2 regions of the Arthrobacter sp. Y-9 genome follow, and region 2 is predicted to be linked to the other one. Evidence: predicted binding sites of a transcription regulator. Region 2 holds the regulator's gene; the other holds the start of a gene.
What was found. The regulator HrcA, encoded in region 2, represses chaperone genes, less so after heat shock. The targets are predictions, from matches to a motif close to TTNGCACTCGNNNNNNNCGAGTGCNAA.

Region 1: a site for HrcA is predicted at 3,681-3,707, ahead of groES (co-chaperone GroES). Genes of this name have one in related genera too.

Annotation. Positions count from the first base shown of each region.
Region 1 covers NZ_CP121463.1:2,691,721-2,703,334, forward strand. Annotated here, with positions in the region: gene P9849_RS12115 (PadR family transcriptional regulator) at 85-450, shown strand; gene P9849_RS12120 (hypothetical protein) at 447-1,454, shown strand; gene groL (chaperonin GroEL) at 1,543-3,153, opposite strand; gene groES (co-chaperone GroES) at 3,258-3,554, opposite strand; gene P9849_RS12135 (hypothetical protein) at 3,766-4,152, opposite strand; gene P9849_RS12140 (class I SAM-dependent methyltransferase) at 4,234-5,457, shown strand; gene P9849_RS12145 (hypothetical protein) at 5,547-7,631, opposite strand; gene P9849_RS12150 (shikimate 5-dehydrogenase) at 7,783-8,619, opposite strand; gene ykgO (type B 50S ribosomal protein L36) at 8,673-8,795, opposite strand; gene P9849_RS12160 (GTP-binding protein) at 8,845-10,062, opposite strand; gene P9849_RS12165 (glutamate--cysteine ligase) at 10,282-11,436, shown strand; gene P9849_RS12170 (TfoX/Sxy family protein) at 11,573-11,614, shown strand, end outside.
Region 2 covers NZ_CP121463.1:1,729,727-1,738,957, reverse strand. Annotated here, with positions in the region: gene P9849_RS07635 (PhoH family protein) at 1-1,055, opposite strand, end outside; gene P9849_RS07630 (GerMN domain-containing protein) at 1,339-2,265, shown strand; gene P9849_RS07625 (16S rRNA (uracil(1498)-N(3))-methyltransferase) at 2,286-3,038, opposite strand; gene dnaJ (molecular chaperone DnaJ) at 3,041-4,165, opposite strand; gene hrcA (heat-inducible transcriptional repressor HrcA) at 4,226-5,239, opposite strand; gene P9849_RS07610 (DUF3097 domain-containing protein) at 5,365-6,207, shown strand; gene P9849_RS07605 (DUF4870 domain-containing protein) at 6,287-6,775, shown strand; gene hemW (radical SAM family heme chaperone HemW) at 6,850-8,079, opposite strand; gene lepA (translation elongation factor 4) at 8,083-9,231, opposite strand, start outside.

The DNA.
Region 1 (11,614 bases), 960 kb from region 2:
CGCACTCTTGACTAGTGTGCATTGCGTAGTAGTGTCGTGTGCAGAAGATCCGTGGACGAACCATGAGGTCGGAAAGGGGGATCCGTGGAAACCACACAGTTGCTCAAAGGTGTCCTGGACCTGGCCGTCCTGGCCGTGCTGGAGCGTGAGGACGGCTACGGCTACGACGTCGTCCGACGGCTCCGCGCGGCGGGACTCGAGGAGGTCGGGGACGCCTCGGTGTACGGCACGTTGCGCCGGCTCTACAACGGAGGCGCGCTCAGCAGCTATGTCGTGCCCTCCGACGGGGGCCCGCACCGGAAGTACTACGGCATCAACACGCAGGGCAAGGCCCTGCTGGAGGTCCAGGCCAAAGGATGGCAGGACTTCTCGCGCAGCATGGACCTGCTGATCTCCGGGGGTCCGCTCCCCGGCACCCGCACCACCGAAACCACCCAGGAGACGGAATGAGCACCACTGGAACCACGGGCGTCCCGGCAGCCATCGCCGACTACGCGGCGGCCGTACGCCGCGAGCTCGGCGATCTGCCGAAGCACGACGTCGACGAGCTGACCGAAGGCCTCGACGCCGACCTCCTGGAGCAGTTCCGTGAGTCCGGGACGGCGCCGCTGGAATCGCCGGCCTCGTACGCGGCGGAACTGCGGACGTCCGCCGGACTCGCCCCCAGGAGCGAGAGCCGGTCCGGCGCGGTGCGTGGCTTCACCGCCCTATACCGCGAGGCCGTCACCAAGCTCCGCCTCGCCGCGGATCGATACCCCCTCCTCCGGGCCACCTGGGATTTCCTCGTCCTGCTGCGACCGCTCTGGTGGGTGGTCCGGGCCTGGACGGTGTATCAGATCATCGCGTCGGCGTGGGGATCGGGCGTCCCGCGCTTCGTGTTCCCGCACGGACCGCTGACGTGGGCGTTCTTCATCCTCTGCGTGGTGCTGAGCGTCAGCTGGAGCACCAAGGTCCTCCGGCCCGGACACCGGCCTGCCCGGCTGCGGACGATCACCAATGTGGTGACGGTGGTGGCATCCCTCGTCACGGTCCCCATGGCGATCTCGGTGGCGAACAGCACCAAGGAGTACACCGGGTACGTCCCCGCAGGATCGTGCGCCCTGTACGACGGCGTCTGCCACAACGGCTCGGTCGTGGGACCGTTCTTCGTCTACGGCCCGGACGGCACGCGCCTGGAGAACGTCCGGTTCTTCACCAACGACGGGTCCAGCATCCCGATCGATCTGGCCCCGGCGGAGGATCCCGGCCCGTGGGTCGTCGCGCCGCGGAGCACGTCCGGAGCCGTGGCCCCGGGCATGAGTCCCGCGCCCAGCCCGACCACACCCGGCCCTGCAACACCAGGCAGCGCCGTGCCCGGCGCCGGTGCGACGTCCGCGCCGCGCTCCCCCGCGCCGTCGTCGCCGGTCACACCGGCTCCGACCAGTCCGAAGCCGAGCGCCACGCCCGGCCGCTGAGCCCAGCCGCCGGCGGTGAGCCGGCCCCGACAACACGAAAGGCCCGGATCCATTGGGGGGATCCGGGCCTTTCCGTGTCAGAGACGGGTCAGTGCTGGTGACCTGCGTGCTCATCCTCGTCGGAGGGCTTCTCGGCGACCAGGGTCTCCGTGGTCAGCACCAGCGCGGCGATGGAGGCCGCGTTGCGCAGAGCCGAACGGGTCACCTTGACCGGGTCGATGACGCCGGCCTCGATGAGGTTCTGGTACTCGCCGGTCTTGGCGTTGAAGCCGTGGTTGTTCTCCAGCTCGGAGACCTTGGAGACCACCACGAAGCCGTCGAAGCCGGCGTTCTGGGCGATCCAGCGCAGCGGCTGAGCCAGAGCGCGGCGGACGATGCCCACGGCAGCGGCGGCGTCACCCTGCAGGGCGGCGACGGCCGGGCTCTCATCCAGCGCCTTGAGAGCGTGGATCAGAGCGGAACCACCGCCGGAGACGATGCCCTCTTCGAGAGCGGCACGCGTGGAGGACACGGCGTCCTCGATGCGGTGCTTCTTCTCCTTGAGCTCGACCTCGGTGGCGGCGCCGACCTTGATGACACCGATACCGCCGGCGAGCTTCGCCAGGCGCTCCTGGAGCTTCTCACGGTCCCACTCGGAGTCCGTGCGCTCCAGCTCGGCACGCAGCTGAGCCACCCGCGAGGCGACGTCGTCGGCCGTGCCGGCGCCGTCCACGATCGTGGTGGAGTCCTTGGTGACCGTGATGCGACGGGCGGTGCCGAGCACCTCGAGGCCCACCTGGTCCAGGCTCAGGCCCAGCTCCGGGGAGATGACCTGGGCGCCGGTCAGGATCGCGATGTCCTGCAGCATGGCCTTGCGGCGGTCGCCGAAGCCCGGAGCCTTGACGGCGACCACGTTCAGGGTGCCGCGCAGGCGGTTGACGATCAGCGTGGACAGAGCCTCACCGTCGACATCCTCAGCGATCACGAAGAGCGGCTTGTTGGCCTGCAGGGTCTTCTCCAGCAGGGGAAGCAGGTCCTGAAGGCTGGAGATCTTGCCCTGGTTGATCAGGATGAAGGCGTCCTCCAGGACGGCCTCCTGGCGGTCCTGGTCCGTGATGAAGTACGGGGACAGGAAGCCCTTGTCGAACTGCATGCCCTCGGTGAGGACCAGCTCGGTCTGGGTGGTGGAGGACTCTTCGATGGTGATGACACCATCCTTGCCGACCTTGCCGAAGGCCTCGGCGAGCAGCTCGCCGATCTCCTCGGACTGCGCGGAGATGGCGGCCACGTTCGCGACGTGGTTGCCCTCCACTTCACGGGCGTTCTCCAGAAGGCGATCGGCCACGGCTTCCACCGCGGTCTCGATGCCACGCTTGATCTCGCCCGGAGCAGCGCCGGCGGCCACGTTGCGGAGGCCTTCCTTGACGAGGGCCTGGGCCAGAACGGTGGCGGTGGTGGTGCCATCGCCGGCCACGTCGTTGGTCTTGGTGGCGACCTCCTTGGCGAGCTGTGCGCCAAGGTTCTCGTAGGGGTCGTCCAGCTCGACTTCACGGGCGATGGTCACACCATCGTTCGTGATGGTGGGCGCGCCCCACTTCTTGTCCAGCACGACGTTGCGGCCGCGCGGGCCGAGGGTGACCTTGACCGTGTTGGCCAGCTTGTCGATACCGGCCTCGAGCGCGCGGCGTGCGGCGTCGTCGAACGCCAGTTGCTTTGCCATGAGTGTCCTTTCAAGAGCAGATCCCCGTCACCGACAGGGGGCACCGGCCAGGCCGGGCACCCGGTCATGGTGCGGGGATCTGCGCTACATGAGCTGTAGGGGCGTTACTTGACGATGATCGCCAGGACATCGCGGGAGGACAGCACGAGGTACTCCTCACCGCCGGCCTTGACCTCGGTGCCGCCGTACTTGGAGTACAGCACGACATCGCCCACGGCAACGTCGATCGGAACACGGTTGCCATTGTCGTCCACGCGGCCGGGGCCAACGGCCACGACTTCGCCTTCCTGCGGCTTCTCCTGAGCGGAGTCCGGGATGACCAGGCCGGAAGCGGTGGTCACTTCAGCGGCGAGCTGGCGGATGACAATACGATCCTCAAGAGGCTTGATGGAGACCGACACGATCTCTCCTTTGCATGAGATTTCTTACGTCTTCAGCCGCGGTGCCAACCGTCGTCGCGGTGCCGGCAGCAACCTTGGGCTTAGCACCCGAGGGGTACGAGTGCTAATAGCAACTGTAGGGATGCGTTAGCACTCGGTCAAGGCGAGTGCCAACTATTCGTCATCGGCGGAACACCTCCGCCTCGACGTTCGGCGCGGGGCCGGGGCACGGTCAGTCGAGGATGTCCTCGACGCCCAGGTCGCCCTGCTCAGGATCCTGCCCCTTCGGACGGTTGTCGCGGTTGAGATAGAGCCCCACGGCCCCGAGTGCGGCGAACACGGCGGCGAGGATGAGGACCACCCAGGCCCCGGCGCGCACGGGCGAGTAGATCTCCCGCAGCCCCTTCGCCTCCTCGGTGGCGTCGGCGATGTTCTTGCCGTCCACGGAGTACACGGCGGCATTGAACGTGTCGAGGACCCACAGCACACCCAGGACGGCGAAGGCCACGAGGAGCACGACCACGCCCACGATCAGCAGGGCCCGCGAATACTCGCCGAGCAGGGCCACCAGCACCTTCCGGGAGCTCGAGGCGGATGATCTGGGCTGGTGGGCGCTCATACTGCCAGCCTACCGGCCATGGCTGGACGCCCGCTCCGCCCGCGACCCTTCCGCCGCCGGCCCGCGCACTAGGCTGGAACCATGCCCACCCCCGACGGCCAGATCGCGCCCCTGCTCACTGCCGAGGCCTTCTCCCTGCTGAACTCGCTGGAACCCTACTCCGAGAAGGACGCCCTGGCGCAGAACCTCCGGCTCCGTAAAGAGGGACATGATCCGGCCCTGGTCGCCGCCCTGCTGACCCAGAGCCGGCTCCGGGCGAAGGCGGAGGCGAAGTTCGGTCCGTTCGCGCAGGACATGTTCTTCACCCCGGCCGGCCTGGAACAGGCAACCCGGCTCAACGTCGCGGCCCTGCACGCCGAACGGTACCGCCGGGCCGGGGTGACACGCGTGATCGACCTCGGCTGCGGCCTCGGCGCCGACGCGCTGGCCCTGGCGTCCCTCAACCTCGACGTCACCGCCGTCGAGCGGGACGAGGAGACCGCCGCCTGCGCCGCCGTGAATCTGCGGTCCTTCCCGGAGGCGCGCGTGCTGCACACGGACGCCACTACGCTGGACCTCGCGGAGTACGACGGCGTGTGGCTGGATCCCGCGCGCCGGGAGGTCTCCACGTCCGGCTCGGCCAGGCTGTGGGACCCCGAAGCGTTCTCCCCTCCCCTGTCCTTCGTGGAGCGCCTCGCCGCGGAGGAGAAGGCCGTGGGTGTGAAGTTCGGCCCGGGCATGCCCCACGAATCGATCCCGGCGGGCTGCGAGGCCCAGTGGGTGTCCGTGGACGGCGACGTCACGGAGGTCACCCTCTGGTTCAACGCCCTGGCGCGGGAGGGCGTCCGGCGCTCGGCGCTCCTGCTGACACCCGCGGGTCGAGTGGAACTCACCTCCGGGACAGAGTTCGGCGAGAGCCCGGAGGCGCTGACCGGCCCGGTGGAGGGCTTCCTGCACGAGCCCGACGGCGCCGTCATCCGCGCCGGGCTCGTCTCGGATCTGGCGGAACGGATCGGGGCGCACTTCCTCGATCCTCAGATCGCCTACCTCGCAAGCGAGAAGGCTCTTGCAACGCCCTTCGCGCGGAGCTACCGCATCCTCGAGACCATGCCGTACAACGTCAAGGCTCTCCGGAACTGGGTCAAAGCCCACGACGTGAGCAGCCTCGACATCAAGAAGCGCGGCACCGCCGTCACCCCCGAGGAACTCCGGAAACTCCTCCTGCCGGGCAAGCCGCGCAAGGGAGGGAACCACGCCACCCTGGTCCTGACCAGGATCGGCCAGGACCGCGTGGTGATCGTGGTGGAGCCGGTCGACCGCGGCTGAGCGGGTGTCGGGCCGAGCCCGACGTGAGCCGGCCCTGAGGCGCTGTCCGCGGTGACAGTGACCGGCGAACAGCGCCTCAGGGCGCCGCATCACGCGAGCGTGACCCGAGTGGCCGTCCCGCGGACTCCTGCGGCCGAGATCGGCACCACGGAGAACGTCCGGCCCGAAGCCAGGTCCACCGCCGGGGAGAAGAACGCGTCCCGGTGCGTCCTGCCGAGCCACGCGTCCCCCTGGAACACGTCATACGCGGTCGCGCCGCTGCCGAGGGCCCAGGTGAGTTCCACGTCCGTGCCGCCACCGACCGTCCGGACCGCCAGGCCACGCACCGCCGCGGGCGCCGTCGTGGCCCCCGACTCGCGGAAGGACAGGCGTCCGAGCCGTCCGGCGCCGCTGATCCGCAGCGAGAGCCGCACGACGGCGTCGCGGTCGGCCGGGATGACGCCGCGGTGCGGCGCCCACGGGGCTGACGGGCCGCCGTCGCGCGTGAGAGGCCGCCACTCGATGCGGCCCGGCTTCGACCGGCGGGTGACCCCGACTTCCAGGGTCAGACCGGGGCTCGCGACCACCTCCACCTGCACCGCACGGCTCTGGCGGAGGTCGGTCTTGAAGAGGTGCAGCACGCCCGTGCCGGAGACGGAGAGGCTGTGGCCGCTGTCGTAGGAGGCGGTCTCATCCAGCGCGACGGCGAGCCGGCCCTCGGTCCAGTACTGCCAGCTGAGCGAGGGGTCGGCGATGCCCTGGCTGTCCCAGCCCCGCGAGCTGACCGCCCGTCCCCCGACACTGAACGACGACCCGACGCCCACGTTGAACGAGTGCACGATCGGCAGCGCACCGTACGGCGAGCGCTCGACCACGGAATGGGCGATGCCGTCCCATTGCCGGTAGTTCAGCACGTCGCTGCGGTATGGAGGCTTGCGCGGCTCCAGCCGGCCCGATTCCGCCGGATTCCCGGTGGGCCCGGACCAGAACTTCTGCTCCAGATCGCGGTACCGCGCACGGCCCTCCGGGTCATGGACCTCGCCACGGTGAGCGGCGTCCAGCCAGAACTCGCTGTCCACGAAGAGCGCGACCGAGAGCGGTCCGGGCTTCCCCGGCGCCGCCAGGTCCCCGAAGCACTCCATCGGACGGAAGCCGCCCTTCTGGTGCTCCACCCCGGCGAAACCGACCTCGCGGGGGTCGAAGCCGGCGGCCTTGACGGCGGCCGCGCTGTTCCGCAGGCCCGGATCCACGCGCGGCCAGTCGTAGTTGATGAAGATGGAGTCGACGGCGCGGTCCCCCGGCGTGCCGAGCGAGGGCAGGTTCCGGGCGTTGAGTTCGTTCTGATAGTCCAGGACTCCGCTGTCCGGCAGCACCGCATCGTAGTACTGCAGATAGAAGTCCGGGTCGATCGACTTGATGTACCGGAAGAGCTCGAACAGCTTGCCCACCTGAGCCTTGGTGATCGAGGCCTCCTGGTTGATGAAGAGCCCGTCGAAACCGAAGTACTGCTTCAGCTCCACGATCTTGTCCCCCACCGGGAATCCGCCGTCGGCGCGCTGCACGAGGAACTCATCGAACGCCGTGGTGCTGCGGGGCCAGAACCAGCCGCCGATGGCACGGGCGCCGTTCTTGTGCGCGGCTTCGGTCCATCCGGGGTTCGGGATGTCGATGACGCCGTAGTCACGGCCCGGGGCGGACGGGTTCTTCACCACGTCATCCGGCACGGAGGCGAGCACCTGTCCGTGCCAGGTCCCCCAGATGTCGATGTACGGCCAGTACCGCTGCGTGTACACATACGGTTCCTGGCCGATCGCCTGGTTCCGCCCTTCGTAGACCGAACCGGCGTCGTCGATGGTCAGGGTGGACAGCTGGACGGCCGGGTCGAGGTCGGGGTGGGCCTGCGTCGGCGCGAACGGCGCGATGCGTTCGGCCCGCGGCAGGAGACACCGCAGATGCCGGCCCCACGGGGTGGTCGCGGGGTCGAAGTCGAGCAGGTCCCGGGGATTCCACCCGAAGGTGGACGGCCCGGCCGGGATGCCGCCGCTGCCCGGCACGGGGACGCCGGCCGGCGCCATGACGGGATGCACTCCCGCCGAGGCGCCGCCGGCAGCCGAGGCCGCGGGGGCCGTGGCGAGGCCGAGCACTCCGGCCAGGCCCGCTCCGCCCACGGTGAGGAAGGTTCGCCTGCTGGTCATGCTGGAACTGGACATTCAGATACCGCCCTTCAGGTCGCTGGCGGCGCAGCGCTGCGCCGCTGCCAGGAACTATAACGGTTTAGTGATGCGCCGCCAAGGGGTCCGGACAGGACTGCACAGGAGCTGTGAAGGGCTTGCGGCGGGCGGCTTGTCAGGCCTCGCGGCGGGAGAACTCGCTCGCCTCGCGGACGAGCTCCGCGTCCGGACGCACCCCGGTGTACAGCACGAACTGCTCCTCCGCCTGGATCGACGCCACTTCGGCGCCCGTGATCACGGGCTTGCCGGCGGCGCGGGCGGCCTTCAGCAGAGGAGTCTCGGACGGCATGGCGACGACGTCGAACACCAGCTCGGCCGCCTCGATCGCCGACTGCGGGAAGGACAGCGCGTCCTCCTCGGCGCCGCGCATGCCGAGCGGAGTGACATTGACCAGCACCTGGGCCTGCGACCCGTCCGCGAGGTGGCCGCCGTCGTCGTCGGCCTGCCAGGCGAAGCCGTACAGCCCAGCGAGGGCGCGGCCCTTCTCCTCGTTGCGCGCGACGACGGTGACGTTGCGGAAGCCGGCATCCCGGAAGGCGGCGACCACGGCCTTCGCCATGCCGCCGGAGCCGCGGAGCATGACGGACAGCCCGCTGTCGACCCGATTCTCGGCGAGGAGGCGCTCCACGGCCTGGTAGTCGGTGTTGTAGGCGGTCAGGACGCCGTCGTCATTGACGATCGTGTTGACCGAGTCGATCGCGGCGGCCGACGGCGCCAGGTGATCCACCAGCGGGATCACGGCCTCCTTGTACGGCATGGACACGGCGGCGCCACGGATCGGCAGGCCGCGGACACCCTGCACCGCGGCGGCCAGATCGGCCGGGGCGAAGGCCTTGTAGACGAAGTTCAGCCCGAGCTTCTCGTAGAGGTAGTTGTGGAAACGGGTCCCGATGTTGCTGGGCCGCGCCGCGAGGGAGATGCAGAGGGTCATGTCCTTGTTCAAGATCGCCATGCGCTCATTAAACTGCACGGCCCGGCGTCCGTGGACGCCGGGCCGTGGCGGAGTCAGCCCTGCCGGGCCTTGAACCGCGGATTCTTCTTGTTGATCACAAACGTCCTGCCGCGCCGCCGGACCACCTGGGCTCCGGGGACCTTCTTCAGGGCGCGCAGCGAATTGCGGACTTTCATGGCTGTTCCTTTCGGGATGGGGATGGTGGAAGCGTGGGGCCCGCCGCGGTCACAGGCCGGGCCAGGCCGTCGGATCGCGGTCCGGCAGACCGAACGGGTCGGGGAAGCGCGCGGGGTTGAGGGCCAGCTCGGCGTCAGTGAGCTGGCAGGAATCGAGCAGCCGCGCGACCGCCGCCGGGTCGATGTCCTCGACACGCCCCGTCACGGCGACGACGGCGGCCTCCGCCGTGAGCGGACCCCCTCCCCAGCGCGTGGGGAACGGCTCCGGGCGGGCGCCGGGCGCGGGCCTCTCGGCCAGTTCCATCCACACCCGAGGCCCGACGCCCTGAAGCGCCACGCTCCGGTAGCCGGACGACGCCAGACGGAGCGTGCCCCGCAGCCAGTGCGCCCCCTGGGCCAGCTCCGGGAGGTTCAGATGCAGGCGGAGCGGATGCAGAGGCCGGGCGAGACGGTGCACCACGGTGCGGAACGCTCCCGGGCCATCGGCCGGGTCCTGCTCCCGAGGAGCCAGCACCGCCCCCGGGCGCGAGCGGGTCAGCGCCTCCGCCCTGTCGTGGCATCCGGGCCGGAACTCGTCTCCGGCGCCCAGCACCGCGGCATGGGGCGCCAGGTGCCCCAGGAGGCGCACGCCCTCGGTCCACGACGGTCCGGGGAATGCCGGCGCCGAGGGAGCATCGGCGCCGCGGTCGGCGTCGGCGTCCGCAGCAAGGTTCGAGGCGGCGTCCACGGCGAGGTCCGTGGCGAGGGAGGCCGACAGCCCGGGAACGGTCAGCACGGTGTCGCCGAGCACGAACTCGCCCACCAGGAACTCGCCGCTCACGCGGTCGTCCGCGGGCATCGGGGTGAACCCCGCGTCATGCAGGGTCCGCGGATCCCAGATCTGATCGTCGAGTTCGGACGGGTCCACGGCCACGAGGAGGTTGTCGATCACCAGATCCTCGGGCCCGTTGATCCGCAGCTCCTCCAGCACCTGACCCGCGGCCACCCCGGGCGGAAGGCCGAGCACCAGATGGGGACAGCCCGCGCGGGCGAACTCCCGCACGGTCGGCACGACGTCGAGGCGGACGGTGCAGGCCAGGCAGCCGTGTTCCAGGAGCTTCTCCTGGCGGTCGATGATCCGGTCGCGGAAGTGCACCCGGCGCAGGACGCGGGAGTCGGGAAGCAGGTCATGGAGCACGAGCACCGAATCGCGGTGACCTCGGCCCACGAGCTTCACGGCCTCCGCGCGGCAGTGGCTGTCCAGGGAGCTGACCATGGTGAGATGCATGGAGAGAGCTTATATGAGAATGATTCTCATTATCAATTCGAGGGGCGGTCCTGTCCCCCGGCGACGCGCGGCGTCATGTGTCAGCGCGTGACGCATCTCCCGCTGTCACGCAGGATTCACCAGCTCGGCCGAGGCCCCTCGCATATTAGACTTACGCAAGCATCGGCAAGGTCTCCTGACCGCCACTCAGAGGAAGCCGAGCAAGAAGGAGGGGACCAGGTGCAGATCGACTTCGCAGACTCGGAGCAGTCCACACTCGGCATTGAATGGGAGCTCGCTCTCGTCGACGGCCACACCGGAGAGCTCGCGTCCGTGGCCCAGGAAGTCCTGGACCAGGTCACCGCGAACCACCCCGGGCTCCAGGATGGCGAAGAACACCCGCACATCAAACAGGAACTCCTCCTGAACACCGTGGAACTCGTCACCGGCGTGCACCACACCGTGTCCGAGGCCAAGGCCGATCTGCAGCGCTCCCTCGACGCGGTCCGCGAAGTCACCGACCCCATGGACGTCGAAGTCTTCTGCGCCGGCAGTCACCCCTTCAGCCCGCCGCAGCTCCAGCCCGTCACGGACAAGGAGCGCTATGCCAAGCTGATCGACCGCACCCAGTGGTGGGGCCGCCAGATGGTGATCTACGGCGTCCACGTGCATGTCGGCCTCGATCACCGCAACAAGGCGCTTCCCGTCATGGACGCGCTGCTGAACTACATGCCGCACTTCCAGGCGCTCTCCGCCTCGAGCCCGTACTGGGGCGCGGAAGACACCGGCTACGCCTCCCAGCGGGCCCTCATGTTCCAGCAGCTTCCCACCGCGGGCCTGCCGTTCACCTTCCAGTCCTGGGGGCAGTACGAGGACTACGTCTACGACATGTTCACCACCGGGGTGATCGACACCGGCAGCGAGATCCGCTGGGACATCCGCCCCGTGCCCGCTCTCGGCACCATCGAGATGCGGGTCTGCGACGGGCTCGCCACCCTCGAAGAGGTCGGCGCCATCGCCGCGCTGACCCAGTGCCTGGTCGAGGAGGCATCCCAGCAGCTCGATGCCGGCTGGGCCATCCCCACCATGCCGCGCTGGTTCCTCAAGGAGAACAAGTGGCGTGCGGCCCGCTACGGCCTGGACGCCATCATCATTCTGAACCGGGCCGGCGACGAACTCCTGGTCACCGACCACCTGCGCAACAACGTGCTGAACCGCCTCGAGCCCATCGCGGCCAAGCTCGGCTGCTCCGAGGAACTCGCCCACGTGGACAAGATCATCGAGCGGGGCGCCGGCTACCAGCGGCAGCGCAAAGTGGCGGCAGCGAACGACGGCGACCTGCACGCCGTCGTGCTCGACCTCATTCAGCAGATGCGCAAGGGCCCCGACGCCTGATCGCCCCTCCCCGACCCCGCGAGGGAACACGTCGTGCCCTGTCACGGGCGTTTTCCGGGCGTGAGCTGTTCCTTCGCGACTCCTTGGCGACGGGAAAACCATTGCCGCTCCCCCGTCCCGGTGCGACGATGAGGGCGTGGCATACGACGAGGAACTCGCGGCCCGGATCCGTCATCTG
Region 2 (9,231 bases):
GACGGGGTGCGACGGCGCTGCACGCCGCGCTGCTGTTCCTCATCCCAGTGGTTGTATGCGGTCACGATGTCCCCCACCAGGCGGTGTCGCACCACGTCGCTGGCGTCGAGGACGGAGAAGTTGATGTCCTCGATGCCGCCCAGGATGCCCTGGACGATCTTCAGGCCCGACGTTGTCCCGCCCGGCAGATCCACCTGGCTGGTGTCCCCCGTGACGACCATCTTGGACCCGAAGCCCAGACGCGTGAGGAACATCTTCATCTGCTCTGGGGTGGTGTTCTGCGCCTCGTCGAGGATGATGAAGGCTTCGTTGAGGGTGCGCCCGCGCATATAGGCGAGAGGCGCCACTTCGATGGTGCCTGCGGCCATGAGACGCGGAATGGATTCCGGGTCCATCATGTCGTGCAGGGCGTCGAAGAGAGGACGCAGGTACGGGTCGATCTTGTCGTTGAGGGTGCCGGGCAGGAATCCGAGCCGCTCGCCCGCCTCGACGGCGGGGCGCGTCAGGATGATCCTGGTGACTTCCTTGTTCTGCAGCGCCTGGACCGCCTTGGCCATGGCCAGGTACGTCTTGCCGGTGCCGGCGGGGCCGAGTCCGAACACGATCGTGTTCTGGTCGATGGCGTCGACGTAGCTCTTCTGGTTGAGCGTCTTCGGCCGGATCGTGCGGCCGCGGCTGCTGAGGATGTTCTGGGTCAGCACTTCCGTGGGCGTCGGCACGGTGCGCGCGCTCAGCATGCCGAGGAGCTGCACCACCAGTTCGCGGGTGACCGGCGTGCCCCGTTCCGACAACGACTTCAGCTCCAGTACCAATCGGTGTGCCAGCTGCACGTTCTCGCTGGGACCCTTCAGCGTCAGCTCATTGCCGCGCACATGGAACGTCACGCTGGGGAAGGCCGCCTCGAGGCCGCGCAGGGATTCGTCGTGGGCGCCCAGCGCCCGCACCATCGCCGTGCCCGTGTCGAAGTGGACCACTTCGGTCCGCGAGAGGGGCGTGCTGTGCGGGAAATCGGCATGACCTGACAGGGCCCCCGATGGCATGGTTTCTTCGCTCATGGTGCCGGCCCTCGCGACCGGATATCCCTTTCCTGGAAATCGTGCGGCCATGAAGTCCATGGCCTGCTGAAAGTCTACGTCAGGACGCCGGACGGTCACGGCTTGGGCACAGCGGGGTATCAATCGGATTGCACTTCGGCCGCCCACCCGTCCTGGCGCCCGCTGAGCCGATGCGCTGTGGCAAGGTGGAATGCGGGGCATGCTGATGAGCAGGCCCTTTCGCATGGGCGACCACCGGCCACCGGCCGTGAGGCGCCTTCTATCCGGGATCAGGAGAGGCACGGTGAGCATGGTCAGCACCCGACGTCGGCGACTTCCTGCGCGCCTTCTGGCCCTCCCGCTCGCGGCCGCGCTCCTGTCCGCGTGCACCGCGACGCCCTCCGGCACCGTCTCCTCCGGCCTGCCGGACCCGCAGTCGCTGGCCACCTCCGTGCCGGAGGTCACCGCTGCTCCGAGCGGCACGGCGGACACCGAGACCCAGGTGCAGATCTACTGGATCGGACGCACGGGCGGCAACGCCTACCTCTTCTCGGAGCCCCGCAAGACGGGAGCCGTGGACGATCCCGTCACGTCCGCCCTCAAGGTCATGATGGCTGAGAAGCCCGAGGACCCCGATTACTTCACCGCCTGGCAGGCCCCGCACCGCCTGGCGGCCTCGATCTCCGGGGCCTCCACCATCACGGTCGATGTCAGCGCCGACGCCTTCTCCAAGAATCTGGACCCGTCCATGGCCAAGCGGGCTCTGCAGCAGCTGGCCTTCACGGCAGTGTCCGCCGCCCGCGCGTCGGGGATGGTCGATTCCTCGGTGGAGCCGGAGGTCGTCCTCCTCATCGACGGACGCAATGACGTCGAGGCGTTCGGTTCGATCCCGCTGAACCTGCCGTTCCACCGGGACCTGGCGTTCCTCTCCCCCGTCCGCATCATGGTCCCCCAGGACGAGGCCGTGCTCAGTTCGGGGACGCTGTCCTTCAACGGCGTGGTGCTGGGAGGCCAGAAGAACGTGACCTGGTCGATCTCCCCGGCCGGCTCCCCCGCCGGCCAGGACGTGATCTCGTCGGCCACGGTGGCCCTGACGACGACGGCGGAGAAGGTGGGCCGGTTCAGCGCCCGGACGGTGCTGCCGAAGGGGCACTACGAGCTGACCGTGTCCACCATCGTTCCCGGCGGCTCACAGCCGGTCGAGGATTCGAAGAGCGTCACCATCCGCTGACGCCGCAGCGCCCCGTCAGATCACCAGCGGCCGAGGACGGTGCTCGCCACCACGAGGGCAGCCGGCCCCGCCGAGGAGGACCGCAGCACGTGCGGTCCAAGGAGTGCCATCCGGGCTCCGGCGGCTTCGAAGGCCGCCACCTCCGCCGGGGAGATCCCGCCTTCCGGACCCACGATCAGCAGGACATCGCCTTCCAGCGCCGCCACGTCACCCAGTTGCGAGGCCAGGGACGTGGCCGCATCCTCGTGAAGGATGAACGCCGCGCCTCCCTGGGCGATCCGCCGGGCGAGACCGGCGGAGTCAAGAACGTCCTCGACCTCCGGGGTGCGGGCCCGGCGCGACTGCTTGGTGGCCGCCCGGACCACGGACCGCCACTTGGCCAGGGCCTTCACCGCCCGGTCGCCGCGCCAGCGAACGATGGACCGATCCGACTGCCACGGGATGACGCCGTCGATCCCCAGCTCGGTGGCGCTCTCGATGGCCTGTTCGTCCCGGTCCCCCTTGGCGAGGGCCTGCACGAGGATCAGCCGGGGCGACGGCGAGGGCTCACGCACGATCTTGAGCGCGCGCACCACCAGTTCACCGGAGTCGGACGACTCGACCTCGCCGATGACACGGGTCCCCTGCTCGTCGACGAGATCCACGCCCTCCCCCGGTGAGAGCCGTTTGACCGTCACGGCGTGCCGGGCCTCGGCGCCGTCGACGGTGACCAGGCCTGCGGGTTCCACCTGGTCGAGGGAACCGGCGGGGGCGAAGAAGACCGGATTGCTCATGGCTAGAGGTTGCCGAACTTGTCGCGGAGCTTGGCGAACATCCCGCCGCTGCTGGCGAGCCTGCCTGCGGTGAACTCCTCCTCGCGGAGACCGGCGAGCTGGCGGAGGAGCTCTTCCTGTTCGGCGTCGAGCTTCGTGGGAGTCTCCACCTGGATGCGGACCTTCAGATCCCCACGGCCGTAACCCCGCAGATGCGTGACGCCAAGCTCGTGAAGGGTGATCACCTCGCCGGACTGCGTGCCGGGCTTGATGGTGATCGACTGCGGACCGTCGAACGTCTCCAGCTCGACGTCGGTCCCGAGGGCGGCCGCGGTCATGGGGACCTTGAGAGCCGCGTGCAGGTCGTCGCCGTCGCGCGTGTAGGTCTTGTCCGGGTTCACCTTCACCTGGACGTACAGATCACCCGAAGGGCCGCCGGCGATGCCGGCTTCCCCGTGACCGGAGAGCTGGATCCGGGTCCCGGTGCTCACGCCCGCGGGGATCTTGATGGAGAGCGACCGGTGTGAACGCACCCGGCCCTGGCCGTTGCACTCATTGCACGGGTCCTTGATGACGGTGCCGAAGCCCTGGCAGCTGGGGCACGTGGCGGCCGTCATGACCTGGCCCAGGATGGAGCGCATGGGGCGCTGCACCTGACCGGCGCCGTGGCAGATGTCGCAGCGCTCCGGGCTCGTGCCCGGCTGGCAGCAGCTGCCGTCGCAGGTCTCGCACACCACGGCCGTCTCCAGCTCGAGCGTCTTCTCCACGCCGAACACGGCGTCCTTGAGATCGATCCGGACCTCGACGAGCGCGTCCTGACCGCGCCGCACGCGGGAGGCCGGGCCGGCAGCGGCGCCGCCGCCACCGAAGAAGGTGTCGAAGATGTCCTGGAAGGCGAAGCCGGAGCCGGAGTATCCGCCGAAGCCGTTGTCGGTGCCGTTCTCATTGCCCGTGGTGTCGTAGACCCGGCGCTTCTCGGGATCCGAGAGGACCTCGTAGGCGTGCGTCACGGCCTTGAACTGCTCGGCGGCGTCCTCCCCGGGGTTCACATCCGGGTGGAGGGTCCGCGCGAGCTTGCGGTAGGCCTTCTTGATCTCCTCGCCGCTGGCGTCGCGCGGGACTCCGAGGACTTCATAGTGACTGCTCACGTGTGTGTACTTCTCTTCCTCTGTTGGGTGACTTGCTGTGGCGTCGGGCGACCGATGAGGTCACCCCGCCAGAATCCGTGAAAGGTAGCGGGCGACGGCGCGCACGGCAGCCATGGAGGACGGGTAGTCCATGCGCGTGGGGCCGAGGACGCCCACCTTCGAAGCGGCGCCCTTGCCATAGCCGGTGGCCACCACCGAGGTTCCCGCGAGCTCGTCGAACGGGTTCTCGCGTCCGATGCTGATGGCCACGCCGTGCTGATCCTGGTGCATCTCGGTCAGGAGCCGCAGCATGACCACCTGCTCCTCGAGAGCCTCCAGGACCGGGCCGATGCTGAGGGGGAAGTCCATGGTCGCGCGGGCGAGATTCGCGGTCCCCGCCAGGACGATCCGGTCTTCGGCGCTCGAATCGAGCAGGGACAGCAGCGCCGCGGCGAGAACAGCGGCCGGCTGCTGCAGGCCGGGCGTCACCGTCGCGGTCAGGACCGGGACGGTCTCCCGGAGGGTGTCGAGCGGCTGGTTCGCGCACCCCGCGAGGAACAGCGTCCTCAGCACGGCGACGTCGGACTCGGCCAGGACCTGACCGAGGTCCACGACGCGCTGGTCCACCGACCCCGTGTCCGTGATGAGCACGAGCAGCACCTGCGAGCCGCCGAGCGCGACCACCTCCAGATGCCGCAGCCGCGCCTGGCTGGCCTTGGGATACTGCACCACCGCCACCTGGCGGGTCAGCTGGGACAGCAGACGGGCCGAACGCTCCAGCGCGTCATCCAGATCGGAGGCGCCGTCCAGGAACGAGTGGATCGCGCGGCGTTCGGCGGCGGACAACGGCTTGACCGAGGCCAGCTGGTCCACGAAGAGCCGGTATCCCTTGTCCGTGGGAATGCGGCCGGCGCTCGTGTGCGGGGCCGCGATCAGCCCCTCCTCCTCCAGCGCCGCCATGTCGTTGCGGATGGTCGCGCTGGACACGCCCAGCTGATGGCGCTCGACCAGGACCTTGGATCCCACGGGCTCGCGGTAGTGGACGTAGTCCTCCACGATCGCGCGCAGGACTTCGAGACGACGAGGATCACTCACTCGGCCACCTCCACATGCTCTTGCTCTTCGGCGTTTCTCTTAGCACTCTACCTCTCTAAGTGCTAATTCTAGTATGCCTGCCCCGGACCCGGGACATCGCCAGGCGGAGAACAGCAGGAGGCTTCATGTCCATCCATTCCTGGGGACCTCAGGACCTCAGCGCACCCGCCAAGAAGCAGCTGCGCGAGGTGCCGGTGGAACGGGGCATGGTCCTCGAAGAGGTCCAGACGGGCTGGGTCGGCGCCGTGACGCGTGTGGAGAAGTCCGGCGGGATGCACATCCTCAGCCTGGAGGACCGCCGGGGCAAGGAGCGTTCCTTCCAGCTCGGGTTCGGGTTCCTCCTGGACGGCGAAGCGGTCAAGGTCGTCCCGCCACGAGCCACCCCACCGGCCCAGCAGGGACCACGCCGGACCGCCAGTGGTTCCCTCCACGTCGACACCAAGGCCCGCACGGCCCTCGCCAGCCGGATCTGGGTGGAAGGCAAGCACGACGCCGAACTCGTTGAGCGCGTCTGGGGCGACGATCTGCGGGTGGAGGGCATCGTCGTCGAGCCTCTGCACGGCATCGACGATCTGGAAGCGGCGGTGGCCGCCTTCGGTCCCGGCCCCGGCCGCAAGCTCGGCATCCTGGTCGATCACCTGGTTCCCGGTTCGAAGGAACAGCGGATCGTCGACGCCCTGATGCGCAAGCCGGGCGTCAGTGGGAACGTCCTGGTGGTGGGCCATCCGTACGTCGACGTGTGGCAGGCCATCAAACCCCAGACCCTCGGCATCCCGGCCTGGCCGCAGATCCCCCGTGGCACGGACTGGAAGACCGGCATTCTTCAGGCCTTCGGCTGGCCTCATGCCACGGCGGAGGACATCGGCCTGGGCTGGCAGAAACTGCTCTCCACGGTCCGAAGCTACGCTGACCTGGAACCGAGCCTGCTGGGGCGTGTCGAGGAGGTCATCGATTTCCTCACGGCCTGACCTCCCAGCCACTATGCTGAGTAGGAAACGCCGTCACGGGTCCTGCCTGTGATCCGGAACTATCTCAGGAGTAAGTGCTGTGTCTGACGCATCCGGACCGAAGCCCCAGGGAGCATCCTCCCCGGGTGATCAGCCGCGCTCCGCGTCCGGCATGAACGGCGGCCCGGCCCAGAACAGTGCCGGCCAGGCCTCTGGAGAGCACCCCTACACGGGCGCCAGCGCCGTGCCGGAGCCCTTGAGTTCCAGCGAGGACCGGCAGTGGGCCATGCTGGCCCACTTCGGCGGCATCCTCGGCTTCATCCCCTCGCTCCTGATCTACCTGATCTTCAAAGACCGCGGGCCGTTCACGGCCCAGGAGTCGAAGGAAGCCCTCAACTTCACTCTGCCGCCCACGCTGGTGGCCGTCGTGGCGAACATCCTGAGCCTCATCCCCTGGATCGGCGGGATCTTCGCGGTCATCGCGGCCCTGATCTGGATCGCCCTCACCGTGTTCTCCGTGATCGCCGGCGTCCACGTCAACAGGGGCCAGCCGTACCGCTACAAGTACAACCTGCGGCTCATCAAGTAGCCGAAAGGCGGAACCCCGCGAAGGGGTTCCGCCTTTTTCATGCCCTGAAGGCTCCCGGGTGGTGGGCGGCAGGGTCAGTCCGGCAGCAGACGGCGCACGACGGCGTCGGCCAGGAGGCGTCCCCGCAGACTCAGGCGCACGGTGCCCTTGAAGGCGGCCTGCGGGTCGATGAGGCCGTCCGCGATCAGGCCCGCGACGGCGGTGCGCCCCTCGGCGTGGAGCGCCGAGGGGGGCAGGCCTTCAGCCAGCCGGACGCGCAGGAGGACATCCTCGAGGTAGCGCGTGCCGCCGTCGAGCACTTCCTTGCCCGCGGCCGGCGAGACGCCGTCCCCGAGGCGCTGCGCATAGGCGCGCGGGTGCTTGACGTTCCACCAGCGCACCCCGCCGACGTGCGAGTGGGCGCCAGGGCCGATCCCCCACCAGTCGTCGCCTCGCCAGTACGCGAGGTTGTGCCGGCATTCCTGGCCCGGTTCGCGGGCCCAGTTGCTGACCTCGTACCAGTCGAAGCCGGCCGCTGCGAGGCGCTGCTCGGCGAGCTCGTACTTGTCCGCGTGATCGTCGTCGTCCACATCAGGGACTTCGCCACGCCGGATCTGGGCTGCGAGCTTCGTGCCGTCCTCGATGATGAGGGCGTATGCGCTCAGGTGGTCGGGCTCGCAGGCGAGGGCGGCGTCCAGGGAACGCTCCCAATCGGCCAGCGACTCCCCCGGCGTCCCGTAGATGAGGTCCAGGCTCACGTTGAGGCCGGCGGCCCGGGCCCATTCCACCACCTGCGGAACCCGCTCAGGCCGGTGGACCCGGTCCAGCGTCTTGAGCACATGCGGGACGGCGGACTGCATGCCGAAGGACACGCGGGTGAAGCCGGCTTCCGCGAGCCGCGCCAGGGACCCCTCGGTGACCGTCTCGGGATTCGCCTCGGTGGTGACCTCCGCGCCCGGTTCCAGACCCCAGAGATCCCGGGCACGGCCCAGAAGGGCCCCCAGTTCGTCCGGGTTCAGCAGGGTCGGCGTGCCTCCACCGAAGAACACGGTGGACACGGGGCGCGACGGAACGCCGGAGCGCTCCAGGACTCCGGCCGCGAAGTCCAGCTCGGACAGGGCGGTGCCGGCGTACTCGTCCTGGCTCGCGCCGCCGCCGAGTTCCGTCGCGGTGTAGGTGTTGAAGTCGCAGTAACCACAGCGGACCGTGCAGTACGGCACGTGGATGTACAGGCTGAAGGCGCGCTCCTGCGCGCCCTCCCTGGCCTGGGCATCCAGGAGCCCGTCCGCTGGTGCCGGGTCACCGAGAGGAAGCGCACTGGGCATGGGCTACTTCTTGGCCTTGTCCTTGCCGTTGCCTTCGTCGTTGCTCAGCGCGGCGATGAAGGCTTCCTGCGGGACCTCGACGCGGCCCACCATCTTCATGCGCTTCTTGCCTTCCTTCTGCTTCTCCAGCAGCTTGCGCTTACGGCTGATGTCACCGCCGTAGCACTTGGCGAGCACGTCCTTGCGGATGGCGCGGATGTTCTCGCGGGCGATGATGCGCGCGCCGATGGCGGCCTGGATGGGGACCTCGAACTGCTGACGGGGAATGAGCTCCCGCAGCTTGGAGGTCATCATGACGCCGTAGGAGTAGGCCTTGTCGCGGTGGGTGATCGCACTGAAGGCGTCCACCGTCTCGCCCTGGAGCATGATGTCGACCTTGACCAGGTCGGCGACCTGGTCGCCGTCGGCCTTCCAGTCCAGCGAGCCGTAGCCGCGGGTCTTGGACTTCAGGGTGTCGAAGAAGTCGAAGACGATCTCCGCCAGCGGGAGCCGGTACCGGATCTCCACGCGGTCCTCCGAGAGGTAGTCCATCCCGCCCAGGATGCCTCGCCGGGACTGGCACAGCTCCATGATGGCGCCGACGAACTCGTTCGGCGCCAGGATCGTGGCGGACACCATCGGCTCGCGCACCTCGGCGACCTTGCCGACGGGGTATTCGCTCGGGTTCGTGACGTGGACGACCTTCTTGTCTTCGAGGGTCACCTCGTACTCCACGTTCGGAGCGGTGGAGATCAGATCCAGCTTGTACTCGCGCTCCAGGCGCTCACGGGTGATCTCCAGGTGGAGCAGGCCGAGGAAGCCCACGCGGAAGCCGAAACCGAGGGCCGCGGACGTCTCCGGCTCGTACACGAGTGCCGCGTCGTTGAGCATCAGCTTCTCCAGCGCGTCACGGAGCACCGGGTAGTCCGTGCCGTCCAGGGGGTACAGGCCGGAGAACACCATGGGCTTGGCGTCCTCATACCCGCCGAGGGACTCCGAGGCGGGCTTGTGCAGCGTGGTGACGGTGTCACCGACCTTGGACTGGCGGACGTCCTTCACACCGGTGATGAGGTAGCCGACCTCGCCGACGCCCAGCCCCTTGGTCGGCACGGGCTCCGGAGAGCTTACACCGATCTCGAGGAGTTCGTGGCTCGCCTTGGTGGACATCATCTG